3 regions of the Aliidiomarina minuta genome follow, and region 2 is predicted to be linked to each of the others. Evidence: predicted binding sites of a transcription regulator. Region 2 holds the regulator's gene; each other region holds the start of a gene.

Region 1 (9,789 bases), 1.5 Mb from region 2:
GAATCGCCTCCGGAGGCAACCTGCGAGTGGCCAGTTATAATCTGGAAAACCTGTTTGCGACCTTAGGCGATTCAGGTGAAACCTGCGGCCCGAATCAGTTGTCCTGTCGAGGTGCTGCAGATGAAGAGGAACTGCAACGTCAGCTGCAGAAAATTGTCTCTGCCATTATCGCACTGGACGCGCAGGTAGTGGCCCTGGCTGAAGTTGAAAATGATGCCGACGACGCCACTTTGCAAATGCTGGTAGATGCTTTAAATCAAGCGGACAGACTGGGTCGCTGGGACTACATTGCAACCGGCTGGTTAGGCACTGACGCGATAAAGCCTGGCTTTATATACCAGTCATTGCGGGCACGACCTATAGGTGACTATGCGGTGCTGGATTCGAGTGTGGATCCTGATTTTGATACGTCCCGTCAACGGCCTGCGCTGGCACAAAGCTTTCGTGCCAATAACAGTGGTCGTTTCACTGCGGTAGCCCTGCATTTAAGAGCTAAGGCGTCATGCCCTGACAGTGGTCCGGACTCTGACCAGGGCGATGGACAGGGCTGTTGGAATGACTGGCGAACCCGCTCAACAGGTGCTCTGGCGCGCTGGTTAGAAGAGGATCCTACCGGTAATGGTGTGGCTGCGGTTCTGTTGCTGGGCGATTTTAATGCCTATGCACAGGAAGATCCGATGCGTTTGCTGGAGAGCGAGGGCTACAGCAACCTGGCGATTGCAGCCAATAATGGTAACCCGGAAGTTTACAGTTATACCTTCTTCGGTGAGTCAGGAAGCCTGGACCATGGTCTGGCAAACCCGGTACTGGCAGAACAGGTGGTAGATGCAGGTTACTGGCCAATTAATGCGGATGAGCTTCCCGTATTTAACTACAATACCGGGACGCTGCCAGGCGGTTTCTTAGAAAAGCCGGATAACTTTTACAGTACGCAACCGTTTCGTTCTTCCGATCATGATCCCATGGTTATCGAACTGAACCTGCGGCGCTGTACTCCAGGATTACGTAATTTACCCAGACATTCTTTAGGTAAAGAGCTAAACAGCCCTGAGTGTTAGAATGGCAAAAGAAAACAGGCACCGTGAGGTGCCTGTTTTTATGGCTTTACGAGTTTATTCAGTTTCGGGTTTGTTTTTAGCAGTGGCCAGGCGCTCGACGTTGAGGGCAATAGAAAGCAGTAAAATAAGGCTTTCTTTAAAAAATGACATCAGTATCACAGCGAAATAGCTGTATACAAGCACACCAATGGCGGCAGCTATCCCTGAAAATAAACCGAGATTAAAAATACCGCCGAGTAGCGTTATGACGGCGATCAAGGCACCGACAAACCAGGATAAAAAGATGACGCCGTCCCAGGCGGCACGAAACCAATCGAAAACCGGGAATTCAGTGGTAGTCGACTTGTCAGTTTCACTGCCAGCGTGCTCCCGCATAGTTGCCAGCCGGTAGGCTGCACCTTTCCAGATTCGCCATGGTATGGTGAAGAAGCGAACTATGCACAGAATAAGCGCCTGAATTACTGCTGGGCCAATTTGACTTTGTATTTGTGACATTTCTAATTCCTTGTTTTAGTTATTTTTCCTACGCATGTGTTGCGTACCAGCCGAATATAACAATAATCTCACAAAAGAATCTAGCGGAGTCTGAATCTCTGTTTCAGATCAATAATGTTTCAGATCAATAGCTTTTCTGGCGTAGCTGCTACTCTAATAGGCAAACAAACAGGGATTTTTTATGTTTAAGGTTCTTCTCGGTGTCGCTCGGGTTAACTTCTTAACTCTGAGCCTGGTCTGCGTGGCGCTTGCTGCGGCATTAGGCTGGCTGCAACAGGGTATTTTGTTGTGGTCAAATCTGCTACTCGTGCTGGTGATGGCATTAGCGGCTCATATCAGTGTGAATGCATTTAATGAATACTTTGATTTTCGTTCAGGGCTCGACTTTCTCACTCCAAAAACACCATTTAGCGGTGGCAGCGGCAGCCTGGTTGCGAATCCGGAAGGAGCCTATCCTGCTCTGACTCTGGCTATACTGACATTGGTTATGGTGACACTTATCGGTCTTTGGCTGGCTGCGCAGGTAAGCTGGCTGTTGCTGTTACTAGGTATCCCCGGTGTGTTTATTATTTACGCCTATACCAATCATATTAATCGTTTTCCCTTTCTTTGCCTGTTGGCTCCGGGCGTTGGTTTTGGTTTGTTAATGACCCTGGGCGCCAGTTGGGTGTTATCGGTGGGCGTAACCCCAGGTGCTGTGGTACTGGCTGTGATTATGACGCTGCTGGTAAGTAATCTGTTATTACTGAATCAGTTTCCGGACGTAGAAGCCGACCGTCAAGTTGGGCGAAGGCATCTGCCTATTTTGTGGGGGCGCCGTAAAAGCGCGGTTGTTTTTATGGCTATTCATATACTTAGCTATCTAACGCTGCTACTGGGCGTCATGGCAGGCTGGTTGCCTGAGCATACCTTGCTGGGCTTATTTAGCGGCTTATTACTCATTAAGTTGCTGCCCGGCGTGTGGCGTTATGCGGACGAGCCGCAGCTTCTGCCTCCTTATCTTGGGCTGAATGTAATGCTCATTCATTTTTTTCCTTTATTGATCATAGCGGGTTTATTATGGGCAGCAGCATGAAACAACTGGATTTTGATCTGGTAGTTATTGGCGGTGGCGGCGCCGGTTTGCGCGCTGCTATTGCCGCGGCCGAAAGCGCTGCGGACAATTTCAGTATTGCCTTAGTTTCTAAAGTCTATCCCATGCGTTCGCATACCGTTGCTGCCGAAGGTGGAGCGGCCGCAGTGACCCGTGAAGATGACAGTCTTGAAGCTCACTTTGACGACACCGTAGCGGGCGGAGACTGGCTGGCTGAACAATCCGTAGTGGATTATTTTGTCCGTCATGCGCATCAGGAGCTGGTGCAAATGGAGCACTGGGGTTGCCCATGGAGCCGCGACAAAGAAGGTAATGTGCAAGTGCGGCGCTTTGGTGGCATGCGCACAGAACGAACCTGGTTTGCCGCCGATAAAACCGGTTTTCATATGTTACACACCTTATTTCAGACCTCATTGAAATATGCCCAGATTCAGCGCCTGGACGAGTATTTTGTACTGGATATAGTGGTGCACGAGGGCCAGGTGGCGGGGGTGATCGCGCTTGAAGTAGCAACGGGCGAATTGACCCTGCTGCGGGCTAAGACGGTCATTATGGCAACGGGCGGTGCAGGGCGTCTATTTCGTTTTAATACCAACGGCGGCATAGTTACTGGCGACGGCATGGCCATCGCGTTTCGCCAGGGCGTAGCGTTGCGCGATATGGAATTTGTCCAGTACCACCCAACCGGGCTGCCAGGTTCGGGTATTTTAATTACGGAAGCCTGCCGCGGTGAAGGTGGTATCCTGCTCAATAACCAGGGCTATCGATATTTACAGGACTACGGGCTGGGTCCGGAAACCGAACTGGGCAAGCCGCAAAATAAATACATGGAGCTGGGGCCAAGGGATAAACTCTCGCAGGCTTTCTGGCACGAGCAACAGGCGGGCAGAACTGCAAAATATGGCGACAGCGATGTGGTCTATCTGGACTTACGTCACTTGGGTAAAGACTACCTGCACGAACGACTGCCTTTTATCTGCGAACTGGCCAAATCTTACGTCAATATAGATCCTGTCAAAGAACCCATTCCCATACGACCCGCGGTGCATTACACCATGGGTGGCATTGAAACCGATGCCCATTGTGAAACCTCAGTTACCGGGTTATATGCCGTTGGTGAGTGCGCTTCAGTAGGTCTGCACGGAGCCAACCGATTAGGTTCTAATTCATTGACTGAATTGCTGGTGTTTGGGCGCCTGGCGGGAGAAACCGCGGTCAGGCAGGCTGCGCACTGTACTTTCATAGAAAGCGAACAGCTCAGTTTGCAGGCACAGCAACATGCACAGCGTTTAGATAAGTTACGTCAGGGCAAAGGCAGTGAAAACTGGGTGGTGCTGAAGCGGGAACTGGTTTGCGTAATGGAGCAGGGCTGTGGCATTTACCGTACAGAGCAGGGCATGCAGGAGGCGCTTAACAGCATCCATCAGCTGCAACAGGCCTATACACAGGTGGGCCTGGGCGATACCAGCAAAGCTTATAATACCGACCTGCTGCAATGCCTTGAGTTTGGTTTCGCTTTGGATGTGGCTGAAGCCATCTGCCTTGCGGCGCTGGAGCGGCGTGAATCCAGAGGCGCTCATCAGCGCCTCGACGAAGGCTTTACCGAGCGCAATGATGAGAAGTATTTAAAACACAGCCTGGTGCATTATATGGGTCCGGATCAGGTGGCCCGTCTGTCCTGGCAGTCGGTAGATACCAGTCTTTCAAAGCCTGCTGCACGTCTGTACGGCGATGCGGGCAAGGAGGCTAAGTCATGAGCACTCAAGAACTAATTACCCAGGAACTAATTACCCAGGTAAAGATTCAGCGCTATTTGCCCGAGCAGCATAACGAGCCTTACTGGCAGACTTTTACCGTGCCCATGGATGAAAGCACGTCGATTCTGGATGCTTTAAACCACATCAAGGAAGAGCAGGACCCCAGCTTAAGTTACCGCTGGTCCTGTCGTATGGCGATTTGCGGCTCCTGCGGCGTGATGGTCAATGGCATTCCTAAGCTAGGCTGTAAAACTTTTCTACGTGATTACAGTGGCCCCTTGAAAATAGAGCCCTTGGCTCATTTTCCTATAGAAAAAGATCTCATGGTCGACATGGATACTTTTCTGCAGCATCTGACCGCGGTCCAACCTTATCTTATCCCTGATTTTATCAACGAACAGCCAGCATCCACGGAACCCTATAAACAAACACCGGCTCAGCTAGCTAAATATCGCCAGTTCGCTAACTGCATTAACTGTGGTTTATGTTATTCGGCCTGCCCTCAGTTTGGCCTGAATGCGGAATTTTTAGGACCGGCCGCTTTGACCCTGGCGCACCGATATAATCTGGACAGCCGGGATACAGGAAAAGACCAGCGTATGGCGCAATTAAACAGCCATGAAGGCGTCTGGGGCTGCACTTTTGTGGGGTTTTGTTCTGAAGTCTGCCCTAAAGGCGTGGATCCGGCGGCGGCAGTCAATCAGGGTAAAGTCGAGGCGGCTAAAAGCACGCTCATCGCTTTATTTAAAGGGTAACCTTATGCATAACAAAGCCGGTTTCGAGAAGCCACTAAATGCTCTCTGGTGGTTAAAACACCGTTTTTTTAAAGCTTACATGCTGCGTGAAGCGACCGTCATCCCGCTGCTCTTTTTTATTGGCTGCATGCTGGCGGGCATCTACAGCCTGCTGCAGGGGGAAAACCAATGGCTGGCCTGGTTGGGTTTTATGCAACAGAGCTGGGTGGTAGGGCTGAATATACTGGCATTGCTTGCCAGTCTTTATCATGCATTGACCTTCTTTGTGTTATTTCCACGGGTTATGCCCTTAAGCCTGGGTGATTATAGGATACCTGCATGGGCCATAGTGGCCGGGCAGTGGATGGCCGTGGTAGCAGTACTGTTGTTTTTTGGATGGTTATTCTTATGAAAAAATTCAAACTGAATGCTGAACCCTTATGGTGGGTGCTTTTCAGTGCCGGAGGTGTATGTTTTGCAGTGGTGGTGCCTGCCGCTATTTTGTTTATAGCTATCCTGCAGCCCTTAGGCCTGCTACCTCAGGGCGCCCTGGACGCAAATCGGGCAGATGTTTTGCTGTTCAGTCTGGGCGGTTTTGTGTTTATTGGCGCTGTTATTTGTCTGCCGTTATTTCATGCCGCACACCGGCTACGACATGGGCTTTATGATTTAAAGCTAGGTCGGGATAACATTAATAAATATATTTGTTATGGCAGTGCCGCTTTGCTTAGCGCGTTGGCTCTTTATTGGTTTATTTCTGGCCTGCTCTGATTTCTCCTATTGGCCTCATGCTCGGGCAGCTGGCTGTGTTATGATTTGCTTATAGAAAGTTGAATGTTAAAAATTAACGGAGAAAAACAGAAATGCGTGTGTGTGGAGTAGAGATAAAAGGTAGCGAGGCGATGATATGCCTGATGGAACTGGAAGAAGGTCTGTTTCAGCTGCCTGACTGTCGCCAGATTCGCTTTCAATTAAGTAAAGATCAGGAAACTGAAAACATGCGTAAGTTTCAGTTTGCTTTTGCTAAATTCCTGGAAGACTACCAGGTAGAGCAGGTTGTTATTAAAGAGCGCCCACAGAAAGGAAAATTTGCCGGTGGCGCTGTGGGTTTTAAAATGGAAGCGGCTATGCAGCTGATTGAAGATCGCGAAGTTAGTATCATGACGGGCACTGAGCTGAAAGAAAAGCTCAAGCGAAACCCTATGCCGGTAGAGTTTGAGGATACCGGTTTAAAAGCTTTTCAGAAAACAGCATTCACTGTGGCCTATGCGTTCTTAGCACATTAAATAGCACATTAAAGCGGACAGAAACCAAAAAGGGTGGCTATTCATTAAGCCACCCTTTTTGGTTGCAGCGAAGTCAGTTACATCAGGTAACTAATATGCTGATAGAAGCGTACCACGACGTCGTCTTTTTCTTCGCGCAGTGCCAGCTTTTTAGCAAAGGTATGCAGCGCAGATTCAACCCGGTTCATAAATAGGCCATAACCTACTTCAGTTTTATCCTGCTGGCTGGCGACAATAATAAAGTGAGCGGCTTCAACCAGATTATCAGGCTGCCAGAAGCTGAGTAACTGGGGATCAGATGCTGCGGGGTCAAAGCTTATTTTTTGCAGTTCACTGTTTTCTTCTGAAACATCAACCTGACTGTTACGCACTAAGGGTGTTTTGCCATTGGCGACCATTGCCAGCCGATCTAATTCTTTGCCTTCACAAGCCTTACTGAAGGCGTCCTGCAGTGATTGGTAAAGGTCAGCAGTGGAATGATGGACTTTAAGGTTATGCTTCAATCTGCGGGTTAACGGCAGCGTCACCGTCACGTAGGTGATTTCGCTGTGTTTCTCCGGCATATCACACTTACGTGCCTGATAACGTGGGTACAGTGCTCTGAGCTTGTAGGCATAGGTCTCTTTATGCCCTTTGCTTTTAGCAAAGAGATCATAGGACAGGTGCTGGTGGTCACGTACTTTTATATCCAGTTTAATATTAGGCAGTTCAGCTTTGAACTTGACTAAGAAACGTCTGACCCGGGAATGGAACGTGGCGGCATTAGCACGTAGCTCAGAACCGGTAGCCAGAAACAGCATGCGGATTTTACGGGCTTTGTAGTCCGGCTTAATAAAAGCATTTTGTGCTTCATGGAAGTTGGGATTGTAGAAAAACAGAATCTGTTTATCGGTCTGGAAAGTCAGGGCTTCGGTATGAAAACGCACTACGGGCAGTTTATCATTCGCTATGAAATGCACATTCGTCAGTTGTTCATCTTCGGCTAGACGGAAAAACAATCGACTTAGCTTGTCGTAACAATGGTCGCTGCTGTTGAAAGCCTCATAGAACTCATCGCTGGGTTTGATTTCAGCCAGAAGATACTGATTAGAATGGGCATTGGTAGGTAAATAGGCGCGATGTTTACTACTCATTGTGAGCTCCCTGTTAACTTAAAAAACTAAGTCTAGGACATCGGCGCCTGTTTTATATTGTTCTGGGATAAATAATTAAGCAGTAGTAGGGGGCTTTTTCGGTTTAGCCGTCTTCTTGGCGTTTAAAGCAATAAGCAGCTCCTCACGTTCACGGGCCAGAAACAGCGCCAGATCTTCAACTTCTTTCTCTGATTGTAAAGCTCCGCTTTTTTGCAGCAGTGGAAACAGCTTCTCAGCCATATCCAGCATCTTGTCATGGGCGTCAGCTTCGGCTTTTGAGGTAAAGGTCATTTTCTCTTCTCCGTCGCGAACAACTACGTACTGAGTGATCACAGTCATGGTGATGTCCTTGTTTTGATAAGTTTAAACACTGTGATTTTATACAGTATTGAGATTTTGTTTGCAATCAAGGATTTATAACTGACCAGTGTAAATAAATAATTCCATACTACTGCGTCGGGTATAACCCTCTCTTTACAAGGGACATAGCAATAATTGAGTTCTCATTTTTTGAACTATGTAAGGGGGATTATACGCAAAAATCGAACATGAATAGAAAGGTACGGTTGAATGTGATGCCAACTGTACTAATGTTTATTAGGTATGTGTAGAACAACGGCGAGCGACTATGCAAACTGACAAGGTATCAGAATTAATGAATATTAAGCTGAAAATACCGGACCCGGAAGACGGTCTGGCACTTAACGAACTCGTCGAACAGAACCCTCCTCTTGACCCCAATTCTCTCTATTGCAACTTATTGCAGACCAGTCATTTTGCGAAGACCGCAGTAGCAGCTGAACATGAGGGGAGTTTAGTAGGTTTTGTTTCCGGCTACATCAAACCCGAGCAGCCAGATACTTATTTTCTCTGGCAGGTGGTAGTTGGCGAGGCAGCCCGGGGGCAGGGGCTGGCAAAGAGAATGGTGCAGCATCTGTTTGACCGCGATTTTTTTAAAAGCGTTAAATGGCTGGAAACTACCATTACTCCTGACAACGAGGCCTCGCAAAAACTATTTAAGTCATTAGCAAGAGACTGGGATGCAGGGATAGAAACCAAGGTTATGTTTGACCGGGAGCGACATTTTGGTGGTCACCATAACAGTGAAGAGTTGTATCGGATTGGCCCAATAAATAACTAGTCCGATAAGCAGCAGAATTTATTAGCAAGACAGATTTTTAATTGTTGAAACGGAGTACCGAATGAATATTTTTGAGCAGGTAGAGTCTCAAGTACGTTCTTATTCACGTTCATTTCCGACTGTTTTCAGTACGGCGAAAAACGCACGTTTGCAAAGCCGTGATGGCCGCAGCTATATCGACTTTCTGGCTGGCGCCGGTACCCTGAACTATGGCCACAATAACGATCTATTGAAGCAGCCATTGCTGGACTATATTCAGGCGGATGGCATTACCCATGGCCTGGATATGTATACCGAAGCAAAAGAAGGTTTTCTGCAAGCTTTTCAGAAGATCATTATGAAGCCACGCGACATGAACTATAAAGTTCAGTTCACCGGCCCAACTGGCACCAACGCGGTGGAAGTGGCACTGAAAATAGCCCGTAAAGCGAAAGAGCGTACCGGCATTGTGTCTTTTACCAATGGTTATCATGGTTGCACCCTGGGTTCTCAGGCGGTGACAGGTAACAAGGGTCAGCGTAAAGGCGCAGTGGTGTCTTTGGGTGATGTGACACGCATTCCCTATGACGACTATGGCGATGAAGACGATGATTTTATGGGTCTTAAATTACTCGATCAGATGCTGAGCGATCCGGGTAGTGGTGTTGAAGTACCTGCAGGCGTTATTGCGGAAACTGTGCAGGGCGAAGGTGGCATGACAGCCGCTCGTATGAGCTGGTTACAACAGCTGGAAAGCTTATGCCGCAAACACGACATGCTGCTTATCATCGATGATATTCAGGCAGGTTGTGGCCGTACCGGAACCTTCTTTAGTTTTGAACCGGCTGGCATCAAGCCGGACATTGTAACCCTGTCTAAATCGTTAAGCGGTTACGGTTTGCCGTTTGCGGTGACCCTGCTACGCCCTGATCTGGATCTATGGGACCCGGCCGAGCACAACGGTACTTTCCGTGGTAATAACCTGGCTTTTGTTACAGCCCGGGTTGCCCTGGAAGAGTACTGGCAGGATGACAAGTTTGCCCAGCAGATTAAGCAAAAAGCAGAGATCCTGGAAAAACGCTTTAGCGGTATCGTTGATCGTTTTGATGCGGA
Region 2 (9,789 bases):
TCGGGTGCTGGAGTCCCTCCAATCTGGCTGGTGTTCATCCAGGTACTCATCCAAGCGCACCGGTTTGCCAAAAGTAACGTAACCATGGCCAAAATTACGCAGTTTACGCAGGATTCCAAACACCTGGAAAACCGATTCCTTCTTTTTGTTATTACCACGCAACTCTTTATGGTAAGTACTCACTTCCATGACATGCTCGTAACCGATATACACAGGTACAAGGCTTATGGGTCGGCTAATGCCGCGCAGCTGTCCCTGGAAAGTCATAGCTAACATGCCTGTTTTGGGTGCCAACAGGCGTCCCGTACGACTGCGCCCACCCTCCATAAAGTACTCAACTGAATAACCTTTCTGGAACAGGCGTCCCAGATATTCGCGAAAAGCAATGGAGTACAATTTATTGCCACGAAAACTGCGGCGAATAAAAAAAGCGCCACCGCGGCGGAATATCGGGCCAGCGGGCCAGAAGTTCAGATTCACTCCGGCAGCTATATGTGGCGGTACCAAACCTTCCTTATAAATAACATAACTGAGTAGCAGGTAATCCATATGGCTGCGATGACAAGGTACATAAATGATTTCATGCCCGTCCTGTGCGAGCTTGCGTACCGTTTCACCATGGCGCACGTCAATACCGTTATACAAACGGTTCCACAACCAGGTCATTACCCGATCACCAAAACGCACCAGGCCCTCGCGGTAATCCGCAGCAATTTCTTCCAGGTAAGTTTTAGCCCGCTGTTCGGCTTTCGCTTCGCTAACTTTTTTGCTTTTCACCTCATCAGCAATCGCCTGGCGCATAACAGGAGTGCGCAGCAAGGAACGGATCATCTCATCCCTGCTCCACAACTTAGGTCCCGCCACGGCGTGTCGTAAACGGCTAAAATGGGTGCGGGCAACCCGTGCCAGCTTAGCACCTAAATTAGTATCGCTGGCATGCCTGTCAGCCATTGTACGCAGGCTCACTGGACGGCTGATACGTACCATGATGTTACGGCCTGCAAACAGCAATAACATAAAACGCTTCCACAAATTAGGTACTTCAATATCGGCAGTAAGTGCACCTGCAGGCTCTTCCCGCCCGGCATTTCGTCCCCAGAAAAGAGCAATTGGATGCATGACAACGTTGCACTCAGGTTGCTGCTGATGTAATTCCAGCAACTCCTGAAACGGTTGCCCATAATCGTACTTCAGACGCCCGCGAGGATCTTCAATATAAAGCACCCGGGGAAAGGTCTTGTCACCTATCTGCAGAGGCTCCGTAGGATCCGGCAAACCTAGCCGGCGAGTTGCCTTTTGGGCAACCACCAAATCAGTGAAGCTCGGGGAGCGCATGACATAAACCAGATGATCGGCTGCGGAAGGCGTCGCTTCATCTTCATCACGAATAGCTTCAAACTGGGTAAGCCAGCGTACTGGCCATTTAAATATTGAAAACAACAAATGTTTCATGCTCATAACTGTCCACACAAAGTCAGCAAAGGGAGGCCCCACTGGCATCCTGCAATGTGTTACAGCATACCATTCCACAGAAAATTTGTCGCAAACCGGTAACATCACAAAAAAGTAACAGAAATATTTGCACTGGTTGAAATACTGTATATACTCACAGCATACTGTATAGAAAAACAGGTAACTCAGATGCGACCTTTAACACCACGACAAGCAGAAATACTGGACCTTATTAAGACAAATATTGAGGCGACCGGTATGCCACCTACCCGGGCTGAAATTGCCAAACGGCTAGGTTTTCGTTCCGCCAATTCTGCGGAAGAGCACCTTAAGGCTCTGGCCAGAAAAGGGGTTATTGAAATGATGCCCGGCATGTCTCGTGGTATTCGCCTCTTACAGGAAGAAGTAGAAGAACCGGAACAGCCCGGACTACCTTTAATCGGACAAGTCGCAGCCGGTGAGCCTATCCTGGCGCTGCAGCATATAGAAAGTCATTACCAGGTTGACCAGCATCTGTTTCAGCCTCAAGCGGATTTCCTGCTACGGGTAAATGGCATGAGCATGCAAAAAATTGGCATTCTGGATGGTGATTTACTGGCGGTACATAAAACCACCCAGGCTCGCAATGGTCAGGTCGTTGTCGCCCGCATTGAAGATGACGTGACAGTCAAGCGCTTCGAACGCCACGGCAGCAATGTCATGTTACACCCGGAAAATGATGAATTTTCTACTATCCATATTGATTTAACTTCACAACCACTGACCATCGAAGGGTTAGCCGTTGGTGTAATAAGAAATGGAGCTTGGTTATGAGCCACATTATTAATAATAGTCGTCGCATCAGTCATCCAGGCCTTTGGTCAGATGAGCATACAACGCAAATAACTACACAGATAAACTGGCATCCTGAACAGGAAAAGCTGCAGCAGATGCTACGTACTATCAGTACGCTGCCAAAAGCCTCTGACAAGTGGGTAACTATTATTGGCACACCTACTCAGTTAACTAGTAAAGCCTTCCTACAGCAGCTAGAAACCGCCGGCATTTCCAGGCACCGAATACGCTGGATCCGGACTCGTGATGAAGATACCGCAGTCTGGGCCGCCGAACAGGCTATGCTTATTGATAATAGTGAGCTTGTGATTGCCTGGTTGGGCCAGTGTAAGGGTCGCAATTTACAGCGTGCGTCGCTGGCCGCGAGAGTCAGCCAGGCCAGCACTTTTCTCTTTACCGGTAACGATTCCCCAACTCCACTCCACTAGCCTTTTATGGCTATCCCAAGGGGCTGTTAACTACAGCCCCTTTTTTATTAACAATTTTGGTGTTATTTTGATACAGATTAAAGCGTAATAAACTAAAGTTTTAACTAAGCTACATCGTTGTACTCGGTTGAAATGAATAAAGCCTGTATCACCAATAAAAAATAAACACCTGCTACGCAGGTAATAACTAAAATATAACAAAGGGTTAGGCGAGAATTGCGATTCAGGGGAAGAGCTGTTCCTGTTCTTGCTGATCTCTTTGTTCTGGCGTTGCCGCCTTTCCCCAAAGGCTGACAACAAAAGAATAAGAGGAGATGTCGAGTGAAATCGAGACTTTACCGCGTCCTGGCGGCAGTTTTAGCGATGCTAACAATGCCTGCTGCATACGCAGAAAGCCTGCAGATTAACCTTCCGCGCGGCGCTACAGATATTAGTAATACAGTGTATAACCTGCACATGTTCGTATTCTATGTCTGTGTGGCTATCGGGGTTGTTGTATTTGCGGCCATGTTCTGGTCCATGATCCGCCACCGCAAGTCGCGTGGTCAGGTGCCAGCAAAATTCCACGACAACGTGAAGGTGGAAATCGCCTGGACCATTATTCCCTTTCTGATTCTAATCACTATGGCGGTGCCTGCCACCCGGGTCCTGATCGACATGGAAGATACTTCCGATTCTGACATGACGGTCCTTATCACAGGTTCACAGTGGCGTTGGAACTACGAGTATTTTGAACATGATGTTCAATATCGCAGTAGCCTGGCTACTATGCGAGATCAGATATATGGAAACTTGGAAAAAGGTGAAAATTACCTGTTAGAAGTCGACCGGCCGTTAGTTATACCTACAGACCGTAAAGTCCGCTTCCTGATAACTTCCGACGACGTTATTCACTCCTGGTGGGTGCCTGAGTTTGCCATTAAAAAAGACGCTAATCCCGGTTATATAAACGAAGCCTGGACCATCGTTGATGAGCCTGGAATTTACCGCGGTCAGTGTGCTGAACTTTGTGGTCGTGACCACGCTTTCATGCCTGTAGTTGTTATCGCCATGGAGCCCGATGATTTCGACGAATGGATAGCTAACGAGGAAACTCGTCAGGCTGAAGCCAGAGCCGAAGAAGAACGCTTACTGGATATGGAAATGAGTATGGATGAGCTCATGAGCATGGGTGAAAATGTTTACACCGCTCAGTGTGCAGCCTGTCACCAGCCGAACGGACAAGGTGTGCCGGGTGTATTCCCTGCGCTTGCTGGCGAAGGCATGTCCGTAGACCCTGATGGAATCGAAGACCATATAGATATAGTGGTTAATGGTGCATCCGGCACTGCCATGCAGGCCTATCGTAACCAGCTGACTATGCGCGAACTTGCTGCTGTTATTACCTATGAGCGTAATGCCTGGGATAATGACACCGGTGATACGGTGCAGGCAGCCGATATACATAATTTCATTCAGGGTAACCAATAAGGGAGATGGCCATGAGCACAGTAGTTGATACACATCCTGATCATGATCATGATGACCATCATGACCATAAGCCCACAGGCATTAAACGTTGGTTATTCACCACCAACCATAAAGACATAGGTACACTTTACCTGCTCTTTAGTTTCCTGATGTTTTTAGTGGGCGGTACCATGGCGCTGGTTATTCGCGCCGAACTATTTCAGCCGGGGATGCAGATTGTAGATCCTCATTTCTTTAACCAAATGACCACTATGCATGGTCTTATCATGGTCTTCGGTGCTGTTATGCCTGCCTTTACCGGGCTGGCAAACTGGATGATACCTATGATGATAGGCGCGCCAGATATGGCGTTGCCGCGTATGAATAACTGGAGCTTCTGGATACTCCCGTTTGCGTTCATTATTCTGCTGTCGTCGATGTTCATGCCTGGAGGGGGACCCGCATTCGGCTGGACCTTCTATGCACCGCTCTCCACCACTTACAGTACAGACTCTACCGCTCTGTTCGTATTTGCCATTCATATCATGGGCATATCATCCATCATGGGGGCGATTAACGTTATCGTGACCATTATGAATATGCGTGCACCTGGCATGAGTTACATGAAAATGCCGCTGTTCGTGTGGACCTGGTTCATTACCGCCTTCCTGCTTATTGCAGTAATGCCAGTATTGGCCGGTGTGGTGACCATGGTGTTAACGGATAAGTACTTTGCGACCAGCTTCTTTGACGCGGCGGGCGGGGGTGATCCCGTACTTTTCCAGCATTTATTCTGGTTCTTCGGGCACCCTGAAGTCTATATTATGATACTGCCTTCGTTTGGTATTGTATCCGCTATTATCCCAGCCTTTGCCCGTAAGCCTCTGTTTGGTTATGCCTCTATGGTGTATGCAACAGCGGCCATAGCAGGGCTGTCATTCCTGGTCTGGGCACACCACATGTTTACCACGGGTATGCCAGTGTTCGCATCCCTGTTCTTTATGTATATGACCATGCTGATTGCAGTGCCTACCGGGGTTAAGATCTTTAACTGGGTGAGCACTATGTGGCGGGGGTCCATGACCTTTGAAGCACCTATGCTCTTCGCACTGGCTTTCGTAATACTGTTCACCATCGGTGGTTTCTCCGGCATTATGCTGGCTATTACACCGGTTGATTACCAGTATCATGATACTTATTTCGTAGTGGCCCATTTCCACTATGTATTAGTCAGTGGCGCAGTCTTCTCTATCATGGCGGCTGCCTATTATTGGTTGCCCAAATGGTCTGGGGTTATGTTCGATGAAGGCCTGGCGAAACTGCACTTCTGGTGCTCGGTGATTTCGGTCAATATCCTGTTCTTCCCTATGCACTTTGTAGGTTTAGCAGGCATGCCACGCCGTATCCCTGATTATGCGCTACAGTTTGCGGATATAAACGCAGTGGTCAGTGTTGGCGCCTTCCTGTTTGGTTTCTCACAGCTGATCTTCCTTGCTGTTGTGGTGAAATGCTGCATGAAGAAAGGCGAACCTGCACCGGCTAAACCATGGGAAGGTGCTGAAGGTCTGGAATGGGAAGTGCCTTCACCGGCTCCGTACCATACTTTTGATACACCACCACAGATTAAGTAAGAGGTAATCCTTATGCGCGAACAACAACAGCAGAAGCCAGATAACAGCCGGGTCATTACCCGACTGCTAGCCTCAGTGGTACTCATGTTCGCCTTTGGTTTTGCGCTGGTGCCCCTGTATGAGAAGTTTTGCGAAGTAACCGGTTTCAACGGGCGCACTACCAATACAGCGGCAGCAGCAAGCGATGGTAGCGTTATAGACACCAGTCGCTTAGTAACAGTGGAATTCCATACGCGTGTGAACCGTGGTCTACCCTGGGAATTTGAATCAGAAATGCGCCGTATCCAGTTGCATCCGGGCGAAACTAAGGTTGTGAATTTTACAGCTAAGAATCGCACCGGCCGTGATATGACGGGCCAGGCGCTACCTTCTGTTTCACCGGGTGAGGCTGCACCTTACTTGCTTAAAACTGAGTGTTTTTGCTTCCAGAACCAGCCCCTGGCGGCAGGTGACACGGCGGTCATGCCTATGCAGTTTTATATTGACCCGGATATTCCCAACCATATTCGCACCTTCACCCTGTCATACATGATGTATGACATGACAGAAGCCGCTGCCAAAGGACGTGTCGTTGTCGACACTTCTGAGTGAGGAATAAAAAAAATGAAAAACGAGAACGTGGAACACGAAAAGTATTATGTCCCAGACCAAAGTATATGGCCCATTGTAGGAGCCGTTGCTCTGGGTCTTATCGCTTATGGGGCAGCACATTACACAATTGAATGGTCGAACCAGGAATCTGGTTTTGGTCACTGGGTGCTACTGGCAGGTATCGTAGTATTACTCATTATGCTGACTGGCTGGTTTCGTGATCAGATTCGCGAATCCCAGCAAGGTCTGTACAGTGCGCAAATGAGCCGTTCTTATCGACAGGGTATGAGCTGGTTTATTTTCTCCGAAGTTATGTTCTTTATGGCTTTCTTTGGTGCCCTCTTTTACGCACGCATGATTGCAGTGCCATGGCTTGGCGGTGCGAGCAATAATGCTATGACGGGTGAAGTCTTATGGCCTGCTTTTGAAGCTATCTGGCCGCTGACTACTACACCTGATGGCACTGAAACCCAGGCTATGGGCTGGGGCCTGCCACTAATGAACACTATGATTCTGATAACGTCTTCCGTTACTCTGCATTTTGCTCATGTTGGTCTGGAAAAAGATAAGCGTAAATCATTAACCACATGGTTAGCGATTACTATTGCGCTGGGTCTTATATTCCTGGGGTTCCAAATGTACGAGTACGTGCATGCTTATCGGGATCTGGGGCTGACTCTGCAATCCGGTATCTATGGTAATACCTTCTTCCTGCTGACTGGTTTTCACGGTATGCACGTAACCCTGGGAGCCATCATGTTAATTGTGATGCTCGCCAGGGTCATGAAGGGACATTTCAGTAAGAATAATCAGTTCGCCTTCGAAGCGAGTGTCTGGTACTGGCACTTCGTCGACGTGGTTTGGGTACTGTTGTTCTTCTTTGTTTATATTATCTAACTAAAACGCGCCTCTACCTCAGTAGGGGCGCGGATTTGGCGTTATAATTCCGGTTGCCAGGGCAAGCAAAATAATGACAATAGCCAGCACGGAAAAGACTAAACGACGACCTATATAAAATGACATCGGGGGCTGCTCCGGATCGCCTTTGATCATAGTGAACAGTCCTTTGAATAAGTTAAAAATGACATACAGCAGTAATGCGGCGAGTAGCAGTTTTAAAATGATGTTAAACAAAATTTATTCTCCAGAGTTATTATCATGCCCGTCCTTCGTGTAGGTCGACTTCGACTTCATCCCGGCGCTTTGCTTATTACTTTGCTTGCAATTGCTATCATGGTCAAGCTGGGCTTCTGGCAAATTGATCGTGGCCAGGAAAAGCAGTCTATCATTGATAATCATGCGATTGGCGTGGAATCCGAGGCTCAGCGACTAAACCCAGATACTATTTACTCATCAAATATGCGTACCGATGAGGTTGTTCGTGCACGCGGCTCCTTTCGCGAGAATCAGTATTTCCTGGTAGATAATCAGACCTTCAATGGCCGCGTGGGATATCACGTAGTAGCACTTTTGGAGAGCGAAGCTATTGACCCTTTTCTGTTACCCGTAAACCTCGGATGGGTATCTATTGAGGGCAGCCGCCAGACTTTACCTGAGGTTAGTTTACCAGCAGGTGAAGTAGAGATAGAAGGCAGAGTCCATGTGCCTGCAGAGAAACCTTTTTTGCTTGGCGAACAAGCATTTTCCGACGAACTACCAATGCGGGTTCAGTACCTTGAGCTCGAGAAACTAAAACAACATCTGCAATTACCACTGACAGACTTTAGTGTGCTGCTGGATGAAGAAGCAGATTTTGGATTTCCCCGTGACTGGCCTGTTGTCGTGATGGAGCCCCACCGCCACTACGCCTACGCAGTACAATGGTTTGGCCTGGCAATTGCCGCGCTGGTCATTTTCCTCGTTGCCAGCCGGGTTAAATCCAAAGCCAAGGAGAAGTACCCACAATGAAAGCAACAAAAGAACTCAGCCCTGAACAATTAGTGCAACGTCGTAAAAACAGACGGCTGTTTATTGGCATATTTTTGTGTTTTGCTATTCCCCTTGTTGGTGCCAAAATCATTCTGGATATGGGCTGGTACAACCCTGGCGTGACCAACAAAGGTGAATTAGTAGATCCCCCGGTAGAACTCAGCCAACAGGATAATGAGCAACTACCTGATACCTGGCGCCTGGCTTTTGCCATGACAGAAAATTGCGATCTGGTCTGTGAGAATAGCCTCTACGTTATCAACCAGACGCATCTTGCATTAGGTCGCGAACGTAGTCGAGTCACGCCCGTCGCAATTCAGCAACAAGAAGAAGTAAGTAATTTGCCGGAACTGTCGCCCGATAGCCAAATGCAGTATCTGACACTAACTAACGCTCATCAGCAATTAGCAGAAATTGAACCGAGCAGCATGTTCATAATTGACCCTAATGGTTTCGTTGTTATGTATTATGTAGTTAGTCAGGACCGCGAGCAGGCCATTCAGCAAGGTCGTGACATGCTCGACGACTTAAAAAAATTATTAAAAATGTCTCGTGTTGGATAGGAAACTGATTATGCGCAGGCTCACAAAGTTTTCTCTGGTTTTCTGCTTTATCGTTATTGTACTGGGTGCTTTCACCCGCTTAACGGACGCCGGGCTCGGTTGTCCAGACTGGCCAGGGTGCTACGGTTTTCTAAGTGTTCCGCAAAGCGAATCAGGCCGTGCGGTAGCTGAACAAGCTTTCCCCGACGCACCCCTGGATACTCAGAAAGCCTGGAATGAAATGATTCATCGTTATGCTGCGGGTACACTTGGGCTGCTCGTACTAGCGATTGCGATCATTGCCATTCGCAGACGCCGGGAGGTAACCTCTAAACCGCTGAAACTTCCTGTAGCTTTGCTTGGGCTCATTATATTTCAGGCCTTGCTCGGCATGTGGACGGTTACAATGATGCTGCAGCCAGCGATAGTAATGGCTCACTTGCTAGGCGGCTTCACGACCTTCTCATTGCTTTACCTGTTGTACTTAAGAGAAACGCCCTACCAAATTTCGGGAGGCGAGCAGGGATTACGACGGTTCAGAACGCTAGCCATGGTCAGCTTATTGGTTGTAGTTGCTCAGATTGCTCTGGGCGGCTGGGTGGCTGCTAACTATGCTGCACTGGCCTGTACCGAACTTCCGATATGCGAAGGAAACTGGGCCAGTAACCTGAATATTAGTGGTGCCTTTAGTTTGCCCGAGGCTGATACCTATGAATTTGGCGTACACCCATACGATGAGCGCATGACCATGCATGTGTTCCACCGTCTGGGCGCTATCGTAACTACCTTGGTTGTTGGCTTTCTATTGTTTAAATTATGGAAACACGCAGTATCCAGTTATTTCCGTCGCCTGACTCTTGCCATCACCCTTCTGTTAGTGGTGCAATTGGCCCTTGGAGTCAGTAATGTAGTATTTAGTTTACCGCTTTCAGT
Region 3 (9,789 bases), 1.1 Mb from region 2:
GAGTAATGACGATGGTGTGCGTGCACCAGGCATTCTGGCTTTGTATAAAGAGCTGTCTCAGATTGCGGATGTTCGGGTAATCGCGCCGGAACGCAATTGCAGCGGTGCCAGTAATTCATTGACCTTGCATGATCCGTTACGGGTAGAGCAGCTGGAAAACGGTTTTATTTCGGTGAATGGCACACCTACTGACTGTGTTCATCTGGGCACCAATTCGCCGCTGGCAGAAATTCCGGATCTGGTGGTGTCAGGCATTAATGACGCCCCAAATATGGGTGATGACGTACTTTATTCAGGAACGGTAGCCGCGGCTACCGAAGGTCGTTTCATGGGCTTACCTGCGATAGCAGTTTCTATGGGCGAACATGGTCATGATTATTATGAGACAGCAGCAAAAATAGTTGCCGATCTGATTGTCCGTTTGCAGCAAAAGCCACTGAGTGCCGATTTTGTGCTGAATGTAAATGTACCTTATTGCAGTCTGCAGGGCATTAAAGGTACGAGAATTACTCGGTTAGGGCGCAGACACCGGGCCAAAGGCATGTTCAGGGATACTGATCCGCGTGGGCGCGAACTTTTCTGGTACGGCCCAGTGGGTGATCATCAGGACGATGGGCCAGATACCGACTTTGCTGCAATACGGGAAGGTTATGTTTCGATAACCCCACTGACGGTTGATATGACCGCTCGTTCGCAACAACAACATGTCTCAGATTGGTTAACTCAAGATTTATGATAGTCACAAATTTTCAGGGAGTCATACGTCGTTTGATTGCTCAGCTGCAGGAGCAGGGCATTACTGAACCTAGCGTACTGGACGTTATAAAAGATACTCCGAGACATCAGTTTATGCCCGAGTCTTTGGCTCACAAGGCATATGAGAATACGGCCTTGCCCATTGGGAACGGCCAGACTATTTCGCAGCCTTATATGGTCGCTTTGATGACTAGTTTACTGGTGCAGAAGAAATGTCGGCGGGTATTGGAAATAGGTACGGGATCCGGTTACCAGACTGCGATATTAGCCAAACTTATGGATGAAGTATTTTCTGTTGAGCGTATCAGCCAGTTGCAATATCAGGCAAAACGGCGCCTTAAGCAATTAGATCTGCACAATGTAAAAATGAAACATGGAGATGGCTGGCAGGGCTGGCGCAGCAAAGCGCCATTTGACGGTATTATAGTGACTGCAGCTGCAGCAAAAGTGCCTGAAAACCTGCTCAGTCAATTGTCTCCGGAAGGCGGTATGATGGTTATTCCTATTGGTGAAGAACGTCAGCGATTGCTGGTTATTGAACGTGAGCAGGAGGATTTTAGCTATCGTGAGTTGGTAGATGTCCGTTTTGTACCGCTTATTGCCGGGGATACAGAGTGAAAATATTTACACCTATTTATGATAAAGCTCTTATCTGGTCACAACATCGCCGTGCGCCGGCTATTCTCGCTGGAGTGAGTTTCGCTGAATCTGTGATTTTTCCTATTCCAGTAGACGTAATGCTTGCCCCTATGGCCCTGTCGCAACCGAAAAAAGCTTTTTATTTCGCCTGGCTGGCAACTATTTTTTCGGTACTGGGCGGTATTCTTGGTTATTGGTTGGGGCAGATTGCTTATGAGCCGTTGGTGCAACCTGTGCTTGAAAGTCTGGGCTATATGGGCCATTTTGACCGTGCGCAGCAATGGTTTATGGAGTGGGGCTTCTGGGTGGTTTTTCTGGCTGGCTTTTCGCCCATTCCTTTTAAAGTCTTTACCGTTGCCGCAGGTGTTATGTCTGTTGCCTTTTGGCCATTTGTACTGGCTGCTTTGATTAGCCGCGGCATGCGCTTCTTTCTGGTGGCCTGGTTGATGCGTGTTGGTGGGCCTATGATGGATAAGCATTTGCGTAATCACCTGGATACTATAGGTTGGGTCACTGTGGTTCTGGCTGTGATCGCTTATTTACTGCTACGGTAGCGTTATGCGTATTTATTTTAGTCCGGCTACTTGTAGCGTGCTTCTCTTACTTTTATTAACGGCTTGCAGCACTCGCTCTGAGCCAGCACCGGTAGAGTCCGTCTATCAGGGGCGCAGTGTCTATGATTACACTCAGGGCTCTTTATCCAGTGCCTCTTATCAAGTGCAGCAGGGGGAAACTCTATACTCCATCGCTTTTCGCGCCAATATGGATATGCGCGATATCGCACGGCTCAACAACCTCTCTGAACCCTATACTATCTTTCCGGGCCAAGTTCTAAGAATACGTAAAGAAAGCGTTAAAACACCAGTTACCCCTCCCAAAAGTGGCCTGAATGGGGTAGAAAGTAGACAGGTTAGTAATATCGAACATAAAAATTCGAAAAAAACTGATCTAAAGGACCCCATTGATAGTAAGACTAATGGCGAGTATGTTGAAACAGAGTCCGTAAACCAAGAGTCTGAAAAACAACGTACAAACAGCAACGGCAAAATAGAATGGTTCTGGCCATCTCAAGGTCGTATTGTACAGCGATTTTCAGATAGCGAGCCCGGACGGAAAGGGCTTGTTTTTGCGGGACAGAAAGGCGACCCGGTAACAGCAGCGGCAGCAGGAAAGGTAGTTTATGTTGGCAGCGCATTACGCGGTTTCGGGCGGTTAATCATACTGAAACATAGTGATGATTATATAACCGCTTATGCACATAACGATGAACTGTTAGTGCGGGAACAACAGAGCGTAGAAGCGGGTCAAAAAATAGCTACTATGGGTGATTCCGAAGCGGATAACGTACGGTTAAGATTTGAGCTTCGATATCAGGGGAGTTCGGTTAATCCAGAGAGGTATCTACCCCGATCTCGCTAAAGCTGCGTTAGCGGCCTAAATATGGAGAACGGAAAATGCGTGAAGAAACTAAAAATTTGATGGATGATGTTGCCACAGATGAGGAGCGTGCTGAGCGAGATGAAAAAGCTCAGGTTGACGCTGAGTTGAATGATGCTTTGGCCAGCTCCAGCAAACAAAGTCGCAAGCTGGATGCGACTCAGATGTATTTAAGCGAAATTGGCTTCTCACCACTATTAAGTGCAGAAGAAGAAGTTTATTTTGCACGTAAAGCCTTAAAAGGTTGCGATAAATCGCGCAAAAGAATGATTGAGAGCAACCTGCGCCTGGTTGTTAAAATCGCCCGTCGTTATAATAACCGGGGTCTTGCATTATTAGACTTGATCGAAGAAGGCAATCTGGGACTCATTCGCGCTGTTGAAAAATTTGATCCCGAGCGCGGATTCCGCTTTTCAACTTACGCTACCTGGTGGATACGTCAAACTATAGAACGTGCCATTATGAACCAGACTCGTACCATTCGTTTACCCATTCATGTAGTTAAAGAACTTAATGTATATTTGCGCGCGGCAAGGGAGCTGGCACATAAGCTGGATCACGAACCTACGGCCGAGGATATTGCGCATAAACTGGAAAAACCAGTAGAAGATGTGAATAAAATGCTGCGTCTTAATGAGCGTATTTCATCGGTCGATACGCCTATTGGCGGTGACTCTGAAAAAGGTTTGCTGGATATCATTGCCGATGAGAAAGGAGGTGGTCCGGAAATGGACATCCAGGATAATGACATGCGTGAGCATATCCTGGAATGGCTGGATACGCTAAATGCAAAACAGCGCGAAGTACTGGCACGGCGTTTCGGTTTGCTTGGTTATGAACCCTCTACACTGGAAGACGTCGGCCGCGAAATTGGCTTGACCCGTGAGCGGGTTCGCCAGATTCAGGTTGAAGCTTTACGTAAGCTTCGTGAAACTCTGCGTCAGCAAGGGTTAAGCCTGGAATCAGTATTTACCAGTGGATAATATTATCCACAACATATGAGCAAAAGAATGTACCGCTGTCAGCTTTTATGCTGCCAGCGGTACAATAAGTTAAGCGCTTCTTTCGGGCTTAGTTCGTCTAACTCTAATTTGTCCAATTCCTTTTGCATAACCTCTGCTTTGCTGTTATCACGGGCTTCTTCCTGCAAGGGTAACTGTTTTTGCGCAGGGGGGCTTTCTACTGAATTACCACGCTCACTTTCCAGTTCTTTCAATTTAGCTTGTGCTTTACTGATCACATCCTGTGGGACACCTGCCAGTTTTGCTACCTGAAGCCCATAACTGCGGTTGGCAGCACCTGCTTTGACATGATGCAGGAAGGCCACATTATCCTCATGCTCGGTGGCATCTACATGCAAATTAATGGTTGCGGGTAATATCTTATCCAGGCTGGTAAGCTCAAAATAATGAGTAGCAAAAAGAGTCATTGAACGTTGCTCGCGGGCCAGCGACTCAGCACAGGCCCAGGCCAGCGAAAGTCCATCATAAGTTGAAGTCCCACGACCAATTTCATCCATTAAGACCAGACTTTGAGGGGTGGCGTTGTTCAGTATGTTAGCGGTTTCAGTCATCTCAACCATGAAAGTAGAACGCCCGGAGGCTAATTCATCGGCTGCACCTATGCGGGTAAAGATGCGATCTACAAGACCAATTTTTGCCTGTTTAGCGGGCACAAAAGAGCCAATATGTGCCATTAAAGTAATAAGTGCGGCCTGACGCATATAAGTTGATTTCCCGCCCATATTAGGGCCGGTAATGATTAATAATTTTTTCTGCTCAGTAATATGCAGATCATTGGCAATAAAAGGTTGCTCGCTGTAGTACTCGACTACCGGGTGCCGGCTTTGTTCTATTTCCAGGCCATAGCCCTGATGCAGTTCTGGCTGACAATAATCCAGGCTGGCAGCTCGTTCAGCGAAACAGGTCAGCACGTCTAGCTGGGCCAGCGCCGTTGCCATTTTCTGCAGACCCGCTAAGTCTTTTAATAAACTGGCGATCAGCTCCTGATACAGTTGTTTTTCAAGGGCTAGTGCCTGGCTTTGACTACGCAGTACTTTATCTTCGAAAACTTTCAGCTCAGGAATAATGTAACGTTCTGCATTTTTAAGCGTTTGTCGGCGCTGGTAGTCGGCAGGCACTTCAGCCTGGCGGTTGGTTTCAATATAAAAGCCATGAACCCTGTTGTAGCCTACCTTCAGACCACTAATTCCTGTGCGTTGCCGCTCTCGTTCTGCCAGCTGCTCAAGCTGGCTGCTTGCTCCCTGACTTAATTCACGGTACTCATCCAGTTGTTCGTTATAACCGGGAGCTAATACACCACCATCCCGGATAACTACGGGTGGGTTCTCTACTATGGCCTGTTCCAGGGTTTCTCGGGTGCTGGAAAATAACTGAATGTCCTGATTGATAAATTGTAGTGCAGTATCTGTCAGTAATGGTTTCACCTCAGGAAGCGTTTGCAGTGCCTGCCGCAAACGAGTGAGATCGCGAGGGCGTGCACTTTGCAGTGCGACTCGCGCCAGAATACGCTCGACGTCGCCGACCTGTTTTAGCAGCTCTTGCAAGTCTGGCCAGGCCTCTTTTTTTCGAATACAGGAAACGGCATCAAAACGCTTTTGCAATGCTTCCCGACTGCGTAGAGGGCGGTGTAGCCAGCGTTTCAACAGGCGGCTTCCCATAGCGGTTGCAGTATTGTCCAGTACTGCTGCCAGGGTGTGCTCGTGGCCTCCCGCAAGATTCTGGGTCAGTTCAAGGTTACGTCGGGTAGCTGCATCAAGTAGAACTGCATCACTGCTTTGCTCCATATGGATGCTTTTAATATGCGGTAAATCTGATTTTTGCGTACTTTTCAGGAAATGCATTACAGCGCCGGCTGCGCAAAGCCCGCTTTTCGCAGCCTGTACTCCAAACCCCTGTAAATCCTGGGTGCCAAACTGGCGAGTTAATAACTGCTCTGCAGTTGCCAGTTCAAATTCCCATAAAGGCCGGCCCCTGCAAGTTTTTTTAGAGCTAATTAAATGTGCATACGGCCATTGTTCCGGGTGTAATAACTCAGCGGGTTGCAGGCGCTCCAGTTCTGCTTGCAGTTCTTCTTCTCCACTTACTTCACTCAGGCTAAAACGGCCGCTGGAAAGGTCAAGAGCGGCTAATCCGAATTTCTCCTGGAACCAGGTAACGGCCACCAATAGGTTTTCCTGGTGAGTATCCAGTAAGGCCTCATCGCTTAGTGTTCCTGGGGTCAATACACGCATGACTTTGCGTTCCACCGGACCTTTGCTGGTCGCGGGATCGCCAATTTGTTCGCAAATAGCCACGGACTCACCTAAGCGTAATAAACGCGCAAGATAGTTTTCCGCCGCATGATAGGGAACACCTGCCATGGGGATAGGTTCACCGCCAGACTGTCCGCGTTTGGTCAGCGAAATATCCAGTAGCTGAGCGGCTTTTTAAGCATCGCTAAAAAAAAGCTCATAAAAGTCACCCATGCGATAGAACAGCAAAATGTCAGGGTGTTCAGACTTAATGCGCAAATATTGCTGCATCATTGGCGTATGAGGGCTCGAAACCATGGTTTTAATCTTGTTATCCTGGTGGTTCAGATGATATCACTATGATCGCTTGTTCAGTTACAAAAGCCAAGCCCTCAGGCCACCAGATAAGGAAAAGAAAGTGCAGCGAATATTACAGCAGGAACTGGAAAGTCTTTCGAAGCGCTTGCTAGAACGCGGTCAGATGTTAGGCACCGCTGAGTCCTGCACTGGCGGTGGTGTTGCTCATGCCTGCACCGAACTGGCGGGAAGTTCACAGTGGTTCGCCGGTGGTGTGGTGACCTATAGTAATGCACTGAAGCAAAAATTACTGGGAGTGCCCTTAGCTACGCTGGAGAAGGAGGGGGCAGTTTCAGAATTAACGGCAATAGCGATGGCCAGGGGAGCTTTACCTTTGTTAAATGTCGATTATGCACTCGCCATTACAGGTATTGCAGGCCCTGGTGGCGGAAGTCCGCAGAAACCGGTGGGCACGGTTTGTTTTGCATGGTCGGGAAGCGATAGTCTGCAATACAGTGAATGCTGTTTATTTACTGGTGATCGCCGGGAAATCAGAGAACAATCGGTGATTCATGCCCTGAGTAAATTGAATGAAATCTTATAAAATCCTTTTATATCAGTTTCTTGCGTCATCCTTGTAAGAAAATAGCTAATTTGACTTGATACTGTACATATCTACAGTATACTGACTGGCAATGACCTCCCATTACTGTTTCGGAGTAAACGAATGAGCAATAACAAACAAAAAGCATTGGACGCCGCTTTAGGCCAAATTGAACGCCAGTTTGGTAAGGGTGCAATTATGCGTCTGGGCGATAATAAAGCCATGGATATTGAAACCATTTCGACAGGTTCATTGAGCCTGGATATTGCCCTTGGTATCGGTGGTCTGCCTACCGGGCGAGTCATTGAAATCTATGGTCCGGAGTCGAGTGGTAAAACAACATTAACCCTGCAGGTTATTGCTGCCGCGCAGAAGAAAGGTAAAACCTGTGCCTTCGTTGATGCCGAACATGCACTGGATCCTTTGTACGCTGAAAACCTGGGCGTTAAAGTAGATGAGTTATTGGTATCGCAGCCAGATACGGGTGAACAGGCGCTGGAAATTTGCGATATGCTGGTTCGTTCAGCTGCGGTAGATGTAGTCATTGTTGACTCGGTAGCTGCTTTGACGCCAAAAGCAGAGATTGAAGGTGAAATGGGTGATACTCATGTAGGCTTGCAGGCTCGTTTAATGTCTCAGGCCCTGCGTAAGCTAGCTGGTAATATGAAACGCTCCAATACGATGCTGATTTTTATTAACCAGATCCGAATGAAAATTGGCGTTATGTTTGGTAACCCTGAAACCACTACCGGTGGTAACGCGCTGAAATTTTATTCATCGGTACGTTTGGATATTCGCCGTACCGGTGCTTTGAAAGAAGGCGATGAAGTGGTGGGTAATGAGACTCGGGTGAAGGTCGTTAAAAACAAAGTGGCACCGCCATTTAAACAGGCTGAATTTCAGATTATGTACGGTAAAGGTATTTCTCGAGAGGGCGAACTTATTGACCTGGGCGTTAAGCATAAATTGGTTGAGAAAGCCGGTGCCTGGTACAGTTATCAAGGCGATAAAATTGGTCAGGGTAAAGCGAACTCTATGAAATTCCTGGCTGAGAACCCTTCTATTTCTGATGAAATCGAAGGCAAGCTTCGTGAGATGCTGCTACTTAAGCCGAGCAAAAACCAAGATGCTGAGCCGGAAGAGCCTAAAGAAGATGAGTTACTATAGCGCTGATTGCGCGCTTTACTGAAAGGCTGCTCTGTGCAGCCTTTTTTATTAACCTGTCGTGACCATCAGTCACTTAAATAAATGACTGGTGGTTTTCTTCACATTGGTTAATTTTTATGTAATGGTTAAGCTCTTTTTTATTCCCTTAAAATAAGACGCTCAAAGCGACAGAGGTATTTCCAGCATGAAGTTGCGCGTACACAAAATGACTTTTTTGGTTAGTTTGGTTTTAGTAGTAGGGGTTGCATGCAGTCCTTCAGAAGAAGCAGAGTCACAAAGCTCAGCAAGTAAAAAACAGGCGGCCTTTCTGGAAGATGTCTATGCCGAATATTTTGCAGCCAATCTTCAGTTGAATCCTTTGCGAGCAACATTCATGGGTGACCATAGATTTAACGATCGTTTAGCTAATTCATTGAGTGAAGAACACAGAATCCGTCAGCGTATGCTGGAAGAGGAATATTTGAGCTTATTAGTAGATATCGATGAAACTAAGCTGAATGAACAGGATCGTCTCAGTTATGAGGTTTTTAAGCGTGACAGAAGCATGGCTTTGGAGCAGATGCAGTATCCGGAGCATCTACTCCCAATTAACCAATTTTATAATCTGGCCGCACGACTTGCGATGTTGGGTTCTGGCCAATCAGCACAACCTTTTTCTACAGTTGAAGATTATGATAACTGGGCGAGTCGCATGAGTCAGATTCCTTCTCTGATTGAACAAGCTATCCACAATATGGAAGAGGGAATGCAGCGCGATATTGTACAGCCCCGCGTATTGATGGAACGGGCTTTGCCGCAAATTGAATCACAGCTGGTGGATGATATTAGCGAGAGCATGTTTTATCAGCCGTTGGAGAATTTTCCAGGCGATATAGAAAAGAGTGAACAGGAAAGGTTAATCGCATTATACAGTGAACGTATTCAGGACCATGTGTTACCCGCGTATCAGCGACTTCATGACTTTATAGAGCAGGACTATATGCCTGCTACACGAACGGATAGTTATGGCCTCAGTGCGCTACCTGGAGGAGAAGAATGGTATGCGTTTAATGTGCGCTGGCGAACCACCACAGATATGACCGCGGAAGAAATCCATCAGCTCGGTCTGGACGAAGTGGCTCGTATTCACGACTCTATCCGGGAGGTTATGCAGCATGTCGAGTTCTCCGGTTCTTTACAGGAGTTTTTTGAATTTACCCGTACCGATGAGCAGTTTATTTATGAGAGTCGTGAAGCTATGCTGCAGGACTACCGCGACTTCTCTGAACAGGTTGACAAGGTGACCGGGCAACTTTTTCATCCTGACATGTTTCCCCGTGCAGACTACGAAATTCGTAAGGTTGAACGTTTTCGTGAACAGAGTGCAAGTTCTGCCAGCTATCAATCGCCCTCGGAAGATGGCAGCCGTCCAGGTATCTTTTATCTGAATACCTATGACCTTTCAGCCCGCCCAACCTGGGCTAAGGGAGCACTGGTATTACATGAGGCGGCCCCAGGACACCATTACCAGCTGGCCTTGCAACGGGAAATGGAACACTTACCCCGCTTTCGCCGTTTTGGTGGTGAAACTGCTTTTATTGAAGGTTGGGGTTTATATGCAGAATCCTTAGGTAACGAATTAGGTGTCTATGAGCCT

Evidence for each region. Region 2 encodes LexA, which represses DNA repair genes until DNA is damaged. Its sites were predicted from a motif close to TACTGTATNNNNATACAGTA; they were not measured.
Region 1: a site for LexA is predicted at 7,925-7,944, ahead of CWE09_RS01765 (YebG family protein). Genes of this name have one in related genera too.
Region 3: a site for LexA is predicted at 7,046-7,065, ahead of recA (recombinase RecA). Genes of this name have one in related genera too.

Annotation. Positions count from the first base shown of each region.
Region 1 is NZ_PIPL01000001.1:355,697-365,485, forward strand. It holds gene CWE09_RS01720 (ExeM/NucH family extracellular endonuclease) at 1-1,058, shown strand, start outside; gene CWE09_RS01725 (hypothetical protein) at 1,113-1,553, opposite strand; gene CWE09_RS01730 (prenyltransferase) at 1,735-2,628, shown strand; gene frdA (fumarate reductase (quinol) flavoprotein subunit) at 2,625-4,403, shown strand; gene CWE09_RS01740 (succinate dehydrogenase/fumarate reductase iron-sulfur subunit) at 4,400-5,158, shown strand; gene CWE09_RS01745 (fumarate reductase subunit C) at 5,163-5,549, shown strand; gene frdD (fumarate reductase subunit FrdD) at 5,546-5,908, shown strand; gene CWE09_RS01755 (DUF3010 family protein) at 6,001-6,423, shown strand; gene CWE09_RS01760 (DUF3083 family protein) at 6,501-7,556, opposite strand; gene CWE09_RS01765 (YebG family protein) at 7,632-7,895, opposite strand; gene ectA (diaminobutyrate acetyltransferase) at 8,212-8,697, shown strand; gene ectB (diaminobutyrate--2-oxoglutarate transaminase) at 8,759-9,789, shown strand, end outside.
Region 2 is NZ_PIPL01000001.1:1,821,765-1,831,553, forward strand. It holds gene plsB (glycerol-3-phosphate 1-O-acyltransferase PlsB) at 1-1,458, opposite strand, end outside; gene lexA (transcriptional repressor LexA) at 1,642-2,265, shown strand; gene CWE09_RS08780 (hypothetical protein) at 2,262-2,714, shown strand; gene coxB (cytochrome c oxidase subunit II) at 3,078-4,184, shown strand; gene ctaD (cytochrome c oxidase subunit I) at 4,196-5,794, shown strand; gene CWE09_RS08795 (cytochrome c oxidase assembly protein) at 5,807-6,385, shown strand; gene CWE09_RS08800 (cytochrome c oxidase subunit 3) at 6,398-7,282, shown strand; gene CWE09_RS08805 (DUF2909 domain-containing protein) at 7,301-7,510, opposite strand; gene CWE09_RS08810 (SURF1 family protein) at 7,544-8,293, shown strand; gene CWE09_RS08815 (hypothetical protein) at 8,290-8,877, shown strand; gene CWE09_RS08820 (COX15/CtaA family protein) at 8,888-9,789, shown strand, end outside.
Region 3 is NZ_PIPL01000001.1:728,874-738,662, reverse strand. It holds gene surE (5'/3'-nucleotidase SurE) at 1-736, shown strand, start outside; gene truD (tRNA pseudouridine(13) synthase TruD) at 1-6, shown strand, start outside; gene CWE09_RS03510 (protein-L-isoaspartate(D-aspartate) O-methyltransferase) at 733-1,374, shown strand; gene CWE09_RS03505 (YqaA family protein) at 1,371-1,949, shown strand; gene CWE09_RS03500 (peptidoglycan DD-metalloendopeptidase family protein) at 1,954-2,814, shown strand; gene rpoS (RNA polymerase sigma factor RpoS) at 2,850-3,815, shown strand; partial or broken gene mutS (DNA mismatch repair protein MutS) at 3,854-6,403, opposite strand; gene CWE09_RS03485 (CinA family protein) at 6,504-6,986, shown strand; gene recA (recombinase RecA) at 7,110-8,153, shown strand; gene CWE09_RS03475 (DUF885 domain-containing protein) at 8,338-9,789, shown strand, end outside.